4 regions of the Streptomyces sp. R-07 genome follow, and region 2 is predicted to be linked to each of the others. Evidence: riboswitches for the same ligand, from Rfam matches in the RefSeq annotation. Region 2 holds a riboswitch; each other region holds the start of a gene.
The links. Region 2 has a riboswitch for cyclic di-AMP ahead of ACN9M0_RS19350 (M23 family metallopeptidase). Riboswitches for the same ligand answer to the same signal wherever they lie in the genome.
Positions count from the first base shown of each region.

Region 1 (2,192 bases), 1.1 Mb from region 2:
GGGGGCTCCCGCCCCCCGTGCGCCCGCCCCCTGGGACGAAAAAGGACCCAAGGGCATGCATCCCGGGACGAAGGACCCCAGATCTACTGGGCAGTAATCGCGGAGTCGCCCCGGAACGGGGGAACCCCGGTCCGGAAACGGGGGAACCCCGGTCCGGCGTGCACGGGGGAAGGGCACGCCGGACCGGGGTGGTCACCGCGGGAGGGTCGTCGGGGCCGCGTGAGCCGCCGGACTCACGCGAGCCGCCTGGCTCACTTCAGGTGGAGCTGCTGACCCGGGTAGATGAGGTCGGCGTTCTCGACGACGTCCTTGTTCAGCTCGAAGAGCTTGGCCCAGCCGCCCTTGACGCCGTGCGCCTGGGCGATCTTGCTGAGGGTGTCGCCGGCGACGACCTTGTACTCGCCGTCGCCCTTCTCGACCTTCTTGCCGGTCGGCGTGGTGACGGTCTTCTTGGCGGCCTTCGGCGCGGCCTGCTGCGTGACCTTCTTGGGGGCCTGGCGCTGCTGGCTGCGGGTGGTCGGCTGCTCGGTCTCGCGCGGCTGCGGAGCGGCCTGCTGGGGCTCGCTCTGCTGCGGGGTCTCGGCGGCGCCGCCGTCGTAGGAGGCGCCGGAGAGGCCGACGCCGCAGCTCGGCCAGGCACCCTTGCCCTGGCCCGCGAGGACCTTCTCGGCGACGGCGATCTGCTGGGACTTCGAGGCCAGGTCGGCGCGCGCGGCGTAGGCGGTGCCACCGAAGGCGGCCCAGGTGGAGTTCGTGAACTGCAGGCCGCCGTAGAAGCCGTTGCCGGTGTTGATGGCCCAGTTGCCACCGGACTCGCACTGGGCGACGGCGTCCCACTCGGAAGCGGTGGCGGCCGAGGCGGTGCCCGCGGTCAGCAGCGGGGCGGCGACGGCGACACCGGTGACGCCGACGAGCGTGGCGACCTTGGTGGCCTTCGAGGGACGACGGTGTTTGCCCTTGGCGGAAAACAGCATGGGAATTCTCCTCACCGACGCCTGTGAGGTGAGCTGTCGGGTTCGGGCCGGAAAGTTGCCCGGCCGCGTGTCCTTGCACGCGGCTTCACCCCAAGCCGGTCGTCGGCCGTCTGTCTCAACGGCCGGGCCCGGCACTTACCTTGGGTCCCCCACTCCTGCCTTCGGCGCTTGCGCGACGACTGTTCCCATCGGCCGACGGCAGGATTCGGCGTTTCGGTCGACGGGGCCCGCGGTGGCGAGCGGTGACGACCGTAGACACAGACCCACCGGATGTTCAAAGAGGCCCATTGCGGAAATATCGCCCCTGCTTGCCCTCCGGTGGGCGGCGTTTGTGCAGGTGAGAGGTGACAGAAGCAAAGTTTGCGGACGTGACACGCCAGTTGGGACGAAGAGACTCATGTCTCACTTGCCCAGAACCGGACATAAGCCCGCGAACTAACCTGCCGTCGCCGCCGAACCCGCCGTCAGGTCGAGGCTCTGACCAGGCAGGATGAGGTCCGGATCGAGGCCCACCGTCTGCCGGTTGGCGTCATAGAGGGCGGTCCAGCCGCCGGGGAGTTCGTTCTCCTGCGCAATGTCGGACAGGCTGTCACCCGGCCGCACGGTGTACTCGCCCGAAGTGCCCTGACTGTCCGTTGCGTCCGTATTCTTCGATTCGTCAGTCACCGGAGTGGCGTCGACGTTATCCGCGGGCTTGTCCGCGCCCGATGCATGACGGCCCGATTCGACCGAGTCGCCCTTCTTGTCGGATTCCTCCGGTGCGGCGTCGCCCCGGTGCTTGCCGGTGCCGGGCGTGGCCGACGGCGCGTCACCCTTCGGCGCGTCGGGCGAAACCGGCGTACCGGGCGTAACGGACGCGTCGGGCGTGCCCGGGGCCGCCGGGGTGGTGGGCGCGGCCGGGGTCGTCGGCGCGGCGGAGCCCGCCGGAGCGGTCGGCGTCGCGGGGGTCGCGGACGGGGTGGACCCCTCCGTGGCCTTTCCTGTCCCCGCGGGGGCCGTCGGCGCGCCCGCGGTGCGGTCGGACTCCGGGAGGGGGCCCGTGGGGGCCGTCGGGACGACTGTCGGGCCCGGGTCCACGCCGGTGGCCTTGCCGTCGTTCTTCAGGCCGGCGATCGGCGCGCAGGTGGCCCACTCGGTGCTGCCCTTGACGAACGCCTTCTCGGCCACCGCGATCTGCTGGGCGCGGCTGGCGAGGTCGGGGCTGGGCGCGTACGCCAG
Region 1 is NZ_CP183978.1:3,119,266-3,121,457, forward strand. Features, by position in the region: gene ACN9M0_RS14020 (transglycosylase family protein) at 252-974, opposite strand; cyclic di-AMP (ydaO/yuaA leader) riboswitch at 978-1,151, opposite strand; gene ACN9M0_RS14025 (transglycosylase family protein) at 1,410-2,192, opposite strand, start outside.
Region 1: another riboswitch for cyclic di-AMP. It lies ahead of ACN9M0_RS14020 (transglycosylase family protein); the one in region 2 lies ahead of ACN9M0_RS19350 (M23 family metallopeptidase).

Region 2 (2,192 bases):
CAGGCCGCCGGGTCGATGCCGTCGCCGCCGGAGGTGTGGACCTCCATGTGGAGGTGGGCGCCGGTGACGTTGCCGGTGGCGCCGACGCGGCCGATGGTCTCGCCGGTGCCCACGGTCTGGCCGGCGCTGACCAGCATGGACGAGAGGTGGCAGTACCAGACCTCGGTGCCGTCCTCCAGCTCCAGGACGATCCGGTAGCCGTAGGAGCCGGACCAGCCCGCCGACTTGACGGTCGCGCCGTGGACCGCCTTGAGCGGGGTGCCCGTGGGGGCGGCGAAGTCGAGGCCGGTGTGGTAGCCGGAGGACCACATCGAGCCGGCCTGCATGTAGGTGGCGGTGAGGGTGTACGAGGAGACCGGCAGCGAGTAGCTGGCGGCGAGCTGGGCGAGCCGCTCGGCCTCGGCCTTCGCCGCGGCCTCCGCTTCGGCCTTCGCCTTGGCTTCCGCCTCGGCCTTCGCCTTCGCGTCGGCGGCCGCCTTCTCCGCCGCGGCCTCCTTGGCCTCGGCCTCGGCGGCGGCCTTCTCGGCCGCGGCCTTCTCCATGGCGGCCTTCTCGGCGGCGTCGGCGGAGGCCTGCTGCTGCTCGGCCTGCTGGAGGATGCGGGCGCGCAGGGCCTCGCCCGCGGCGGGGACGGCGGCGGTGGCCTGCTCGGCCTGTCCGGTCTGCTCGTCGGCCGCGGTGGTGTACGTGGCGGCGGTGAGCGGGTTCGGGTTGGCGCGGCCCGCGGTGACGGGCGCGTTGTCCTCCTCGCGAAGGAGGTCGCCGACGCCCGGGAGGTCGTGGGCGTCCGGCAGGTGCAGGTCCGGGAGATCCGGGAGGTCCGGCAGCGATATGGCCACCGGCGGCTTCTCCTGCGCGGTGGCGAGGCCGCCCGCGCCGACGGCCGCGATCACACCGACGCCGAGGACGGTGGAGGAGCGGGCGAAGTTGGAGCGCTGCTTGACGACCCGGTGCCGGCCGCCGGAGCGGCTCTCGGCGCGGAGGGAGCCCTCGGTGGGGTTCCACTCGGTGTCCGGGGCGGAGATACCCGCACCGCCACCGAATGCGTCGAAGGGGGCTTCGGGTGCGGGGGTGTTGGACGCCACGGGGGGCGCTCCTTTCCTTCCTTCTCGCCTACCGGGTTAGCTGACGGGTTCGGAGCAGGAAGGTCTCCTACGGGCTCGACCGCACGGGTGCGTGGTTCGCACGGGTACGAAGGGGCCCGATTCACCCCAAGTGGTGGTTCCCCGGTTCCTTTTCAGGATTCGGCGCGTGCGCACGGTGCCGCCTCTTGCGACGGCTGGGACGACCGCGCTGCGTTATCGAACGTTAATAGACAGGGGGTCCCGATTCCAAGCCGTTCCCCTTGATCATTCATTGAATTAGGGGAGTATCGCCCGAGTTGAGCCCCCTTCAGAAAGACATAAGGCGGGCGCGGCGAAACCCTCGCGATCTGACGTTATGTCAATTGTTATCGCAGTGACACCCCGCGACTACACCCGGTGACCGGACCCGTCCGGCGGCACCACCGGCATCGTCCGGCGCCGCTCGGGCTGCCCCGTCGCCGGGCGGCTCACGGCGAGCAGCGCCATGTCGTCCGTGGACCCGCCGCCCGTGTGGAGCCGTACGTCGTCCACCAGCGCGTCGAGCAGCTCCTCGGGCCCCGGGAAGATCCGTCCGGCGAGGCGCGCCGCCGGGTCGTAGAAGACGCCCTGCGCGTTCCGTGCCTCCGAGAGGCCGTCCGTGTAGAAGAGCAGCGTCGCGCCCGGCGGGAACGGCCGCGCCTCGGCCCGGTCCGGCCACGCCGCCAGCTCCCCCATGCCGAGCGGCAGCGCCGCCTCGCCCGGTTCCAGCGAGTCCAGGCGGCCGTCCGCGTACAGCATCAGCGGCGGCGGATGCCCCCGGTTGACGACCCGTACGAAACCGTCGAAGGTCCCGGCCCCGTCGGCGCGCGGGATCTCGGCCAGGACCGCGGTGGTGAACCCCTCGAAGGCGTCGAGCCCGTCCCGGCGGGTGCCCTCCCGGGCCAGCGCCCGTTCGAGGCGCTGCGCCACGCCCTCCAGGGTCCGCTCCTGCTCGGCCGCCTCCCGGAAGGCGCCGATGACGACGGCGACGGCCTCGACCGCCTCCATCCCCTTGCCCCGGACGTCCCCGACGACGAGCCGCACCCCGTGCGGGGTGTCCTGGACGGCGAACAGGTCGCCGCCGATGAA
Region 2 is NZ_CP183978.1:4,238,104-4,240,295, reverse strand. Features, by position in the region: gene ACN9M0_RS19350 (M23 family metallopeptidase) at 1-1,085, opposite strand, end outside; cyclic di-AMP (ydaO/yuaA leader) riboswitch at 1,096-1,260, opposite strand; gene ACN9M0_RS19345 (PP2C family protein-serine/threonine phosphatase) at 1,473-2,192, opposite strand, start outside.

Region 3 (2,192 bases), 3.4 Mb from region 2:
ACACCTGGACCTGCTGTCAGGACGTCGGCGAGTCCAATGAGAGCTGGGTGGAGAAGCTGCCGCACATGGCGGCGTACGTGGAGTCGCGGCGCGGCTGGATGCTGATCGACTTTCCCGTCGACAGCGGCCTCGCGTTCCTCTCGGCCGTGGCGAACGCCGGCCCCCGCGACGACTTCTACGTCCGGATGACGCACTGGGCCGCCCCCGACGCGTGGCAGGTGGGCATCAAGCCTATGGACGCGGCGATGTTCGACGAGGAGCAGCCCTCGCGCTTCCGTCCGCAGCTCCTCGACGTGAACTTCCCCGGGTACGACCTTCCGGAGCTGACCCGGCGGCTCCACGCGCACGTGGCCGGCGAGCAGGTCCCGCCCGGGCCCGTCGACTGGAGCAGCGTGGGCCGCTGACCCCCTAGGGGGTGAGGGGTCCGGCGGCGCCACCGCACCCCTCACGGACGGACCGCTACGGCTGCCGGATCATCGGACGCGGCCGTAATAGACCTTCGACGTCCAGATCTTGTCGAGCTTCACCCAGGATCCCGTCTTGGGCGAGTGCCAGATCTTGCCGCTGCCGGCGTAGATGCCCACGTGGTAGACGCTCCCGCCGGAGTGGAAGAAGACCAGGTCCCCCTTCTGTCTGCTGGACGCGGAGATGTGCCGGGTCTTGTTGTACTGCTGCTGCGCGGTGCGGGGCAGCGACTTGCCCGCCTTCTTGTACGCGTAGAGCGTCAGACCGGAGCAGTCGAACCGGGTGGGTCCCGTGCTCCCGTACCGGTAGGGGGCTCCCTTCTTGGACGCGGCGACGCTCAGTGCCTTGTTCGCGTATGTCGTCGCTGCCTGGGCCTCGGGTGCCGCACCTGGTGCGAACATCGTGCCGCCGACGGCGGCGAGGGTGAGAGCCGAGACGGCTCCGGCCCGGGACAGCAGGGACGGGACGTGCATCTGCGCAGTCATGCGCAACCCTTCGTCAGCCGCCTGCGAAGGATGACCTGTCGGGTTCGGGCTGGCGAAGATGCCCGGCCGCGGCTGCGGCTTCACCCCAAGGGACGGCCCCGCTGCGGAAACAGCGCGTACGTCCCGTACTGCTCGGGTCCTCCACTCCTGCCGATCCACTCCTGTCGACCAGACATCCGGGACAGCGGCAGGACTCGGCGTCCGCCCGGACCGCCCCGCCGCGGATGGCGGGGGCTTGTCGTCGACAGGGATCTTGACCCACGACATGGGCGAAAACCGAGCTGAAACGGCGATATGTGAGGCTCCTCACGACTGATCCATACGGGTGGACAGACAGCCTTTGTGATCTTCGGAGGTTTGGCCTACGAGCCCCGCACCAGCGGCGGAACGCCCCATTCCGCCAAATGCGTACACCTGTTGCGCAACTCACCCCGCGCATATGTCGACTCGTCGACTACGCCGAACGGGGGAGCGATTCTGCGATCCGTGTCGGCCGTCCGGACCTCGACACGACATGCCGGAATGTCAACTCGCCCGTGTCCGCGGGACGGTGACGCGGTCGGCCCGGCGCTCACCGTCCAACACCCGCAGGGCGCGCGCCAGAGTGTCCGTGTGCACCTCGCTCTCGCCCCGCATATGCATGAGCGTCAGAGCCTCGCGCAGCGCCTCCGCGCGTCCCACCAGGGCCTGCGCCGCTCGTAGGGCCCCATAGGTATGCGTACCCCTGGATGGGTTGATCTTCCCCAGGAGGTCGACGACTTCGAGGTACGCGTCGATCAACTCGCCCTCGGCCCGCGTCAGCGCGGGCAGCGGCGGCAGCTCGGGCACCACGGCCGGCTCACCGCGCCGCGCCGGCGTCGCGCCGGCTCGTGATCACGTGGTCCACCAGGCCGTACGCGACGGCCGACGGCGCGTCCAGGACGGTGAGGCGGTCGATGTCGGCGTCGACCCGCTCCTCGCTCTGCCCGGTGTACTCGGTGAGCATCCCGGCCACCAGGGCGCGCAGCCGGAGCAACTCGCGCGCGTGGATGTCGAGGTCACTCGGCTGCCCCTGGAGGGGCTCGTCCATGGCCGGCTGCCGGAGGGTGATGCGGGCGCCGGGGAGGACGGACCGCTTGCCGGGGGTGCCGGCGGCGAGCAGCACGGCGGCGGTGGACGCGGCCTGACCCAGGCAGGTGGTCTCCACGTCGCAGAAGAGCGACCGCATCGTGTCGTGGATCGCGGTCATGGCGGTGATCGAGC
Region 3 is NZ_CP183978.1:874,214-876,405, reverse strand. Features, by position in the region: gene ACN9M0_RS04085 (hypothetical protein) at 1-404, shown strand, start outside; gene ACN9M0_RS04080 (C40 family peptidase) at 474-950, opposite strand; cyclic di-AMP (ydaO/yuaA leader) riboswitch at 954-1,075, opposite strand; gene ACN9M0_RS04075 (hypothetical protein) at 1,476-1,781, opposite strand; gene ACN9M0_RS04070 (ATP-dependent Clp protease proteolytic subunit) at 1,789-2,192, opposite strand, start outside.
Region 3: another riboswitch for cyclic di-AMP. It lies ahead of ACN9M0_RS04080 (C40 family peptidase); the one in region 2 lies ahead of ACN9M0_RS19350 (M23 family metallopeptidase).

Region 4 (2,192 bases), 2.5 Mb from region 2:
AGGCGTCGTGCTCCGGCAGCTGGTCGGCGAGCAGGACCGCGAAGCGGTCCGCCCAGCCGACGTACGTCCCGTCGGGCCCGGGGTCTCCGACGCCCTCGGTGAAGCTGTCACCGATCGCCGCGTACGACCCGAATGCGTTCTTGTCTGTTGATCTCGAATCGTCTGCCACGGGAGCACATCCTTCCCTTTGGGATGTGACCTACGCGACCGTAAGGAGGGGTTGACGCTGGGTGACATATGCCACCGATAAAGAATTTGCCAAGCCGGAATACGCCGGAGGCCCGGCACGTACGTGCCGGGCTTCCGGGGACAAGGCGTTGACGACGGTTCGTCAGATGCTCACGCCGTGCTGGCGCAGGGCGGCCAGCGGGTCGATGTCGGAGCCGTACTCCGGGCCGGTACGCATCTCGAAGTGCAGGTGCGGTCCGGTGACGTTGCCGGTCGCGCCCGAGAGACCGATCTGCTGGCCGCCGGTGACGGTCTGGCCGGCGGAGACGGAGATCGAGGACAGGTGGGCGTACTGCGAGAAGGTGCCGTCGGCGTGCTGGATGACGACCTGGTTGCCGTACGCGCCGCCGTCGCCGGCGGAGTAGACGGTGCCGGGGCCGACCGCGACGACGGTGGTGCCGGTGGAGGCGATGAAGTCGACACCGGTGTGGTAGCCGGAGGACCACATGGAGCCGGCCTGGTGGTACGGGGTCGACATGCCGGCGCCGGCGATCGGAGCGACCCAGCCGGAAGAGGTCGTCGCGGCCGACGAGGACGTCGCGGAGGACGACGAGGTGGTCGCGGCGGCGGCCGGGGCCGAGGTCCGCTCGCTGCTGCGCGAGGCGCGCGGGGTGTCGCCGTTCTTGCCGGAGCTCTGCGTGCTCTTGTGCGTGACCTTCGGCGCGGCCTTGGCGGTGCTCTTCCCGCCGAGGGTGAGCTTCATGCCGGGCAGGATCAGGGAGGGGTTCTCGCCGACGACCCGTCGGTTGTCCTCGTACAGCTTGTGCCAGCCACCCGCGAGGTGGTGCTCGGCGGCGATCTTCGACAGGTAGTCGCCCCGGACGACGGAGTACGTCTTCGGCGCGGCCTTCGCGGTGGTGGGCGCGGCCTGGACGGCGGCGGCCTTCACCTGGGCGACGGCCTGGGCGGGAGCGGCGGCGGGGGCGGCCTGCTCGGCGGCGTGGGCGCCGGTGGCTCCGAGGAGCGGGAGGGCGACGACGGCGCCACCGGTACCGGCGGCGGCGAGGCCACGGGTGAGGCGGCTGGACTTGGTGCGGCGGTGCTTACCCTTAGCGGGCATGGCGAATTCCTCTCCGGCGCCTGCGAGGTGAGCTGTCGGGTTCGGACTGGAGATGTCCGGCCGCGTGTCCACGCGACTTCACCCCGAGCCGTCCTTCTCGGAAGGATCGGCGACTTACCTGGGTCCCCCGCTCCTGCCTTGTTCGGGTGAGTGCGGATTCCGGTCGGTGGCAGGATTCGGCGGTCCGTCCGGATTGAGCGCGACGCTAGACGAGTGGGGTCGGCGCGAACAAGCCACGATTTTCGAGGACTCCGGAGCTCCTTGATATACGGCCGGAATTCCGGTCACCCTCCGTGGATGACGGTCCCTCGATCTCCTTTTCCCGGGGGGTATTTGGAAAAGACGATCAGGCACGGTCCGTCACGGTTATGACGCTGCTCACGCGCCGATCCCCATCTCCCCTGCAACCGGGGCGGGTTATGCCGAACACCCCAATACGGACAGATCGCCCATTCCTGTGCGAGGGCGTGCGTGCACGGGTTCGCACCCGAGATGATTGCCCCAGGAACCGATCTACAGAACAGGAGCAGCCGTGACGCAGCAGCTGCCGCAGATCCCGCCCGCCGATGCCGCCGAGCCCGAGCTGACGGAGGTCCGCAACTTCCGGGACGTGGGCGGTCTGCCGACGTCGGACGGGCGCGCCGTCCGCCCCGGCCGCCTCTTCCGCAGCGGCCATCTCGCCCACGCGACGGAGGACGACGCCGCCTTCCTCTCCTCGCTCGGCCTGCACACCGTCTTCGACTTCCGCAACGAGGCGGACCGGAAGGTCGAGGGCGCGGACGTCGACCTGCCCGGCGTGCGGAACGTGCACATACCCCTCAACGACCCGGCCGACGGCAAGGAGTTCTGGAAGCTGGTGCGCGACGGCGAGATCGCGCAGCTGCGGGAGATCCTCGGCGACGGC
Region 4 is NZ_CP183978.1:6,705,111-6,707,302, reverse strand. Features, by position in the region: gene ACN9M0_RS30800 (SGNH/GDSL hydrolase family protein) at 1-169, opposite strand, end outside; gene ACN9M0_RS30795 (M23 family metallopeptidase) at 332-1,288, opposite strand; cyclic di-AMP (ydaO/yuaA leader) riboswitch at 1,291-1,447, opposite strand; gene ACN9M0_RS30790 (tyrosine-protein phosphatase) at 1,821-2,192, shown strand, end outside.
Region 4: another riboswitch for cyclic di-AMP. It lies ahead of ACN9M0_RS30795 (M23 family metallopeptidase); the one in region 2 lies ahead of ACN9M0_RS19350 (M23 family metallopeptidase).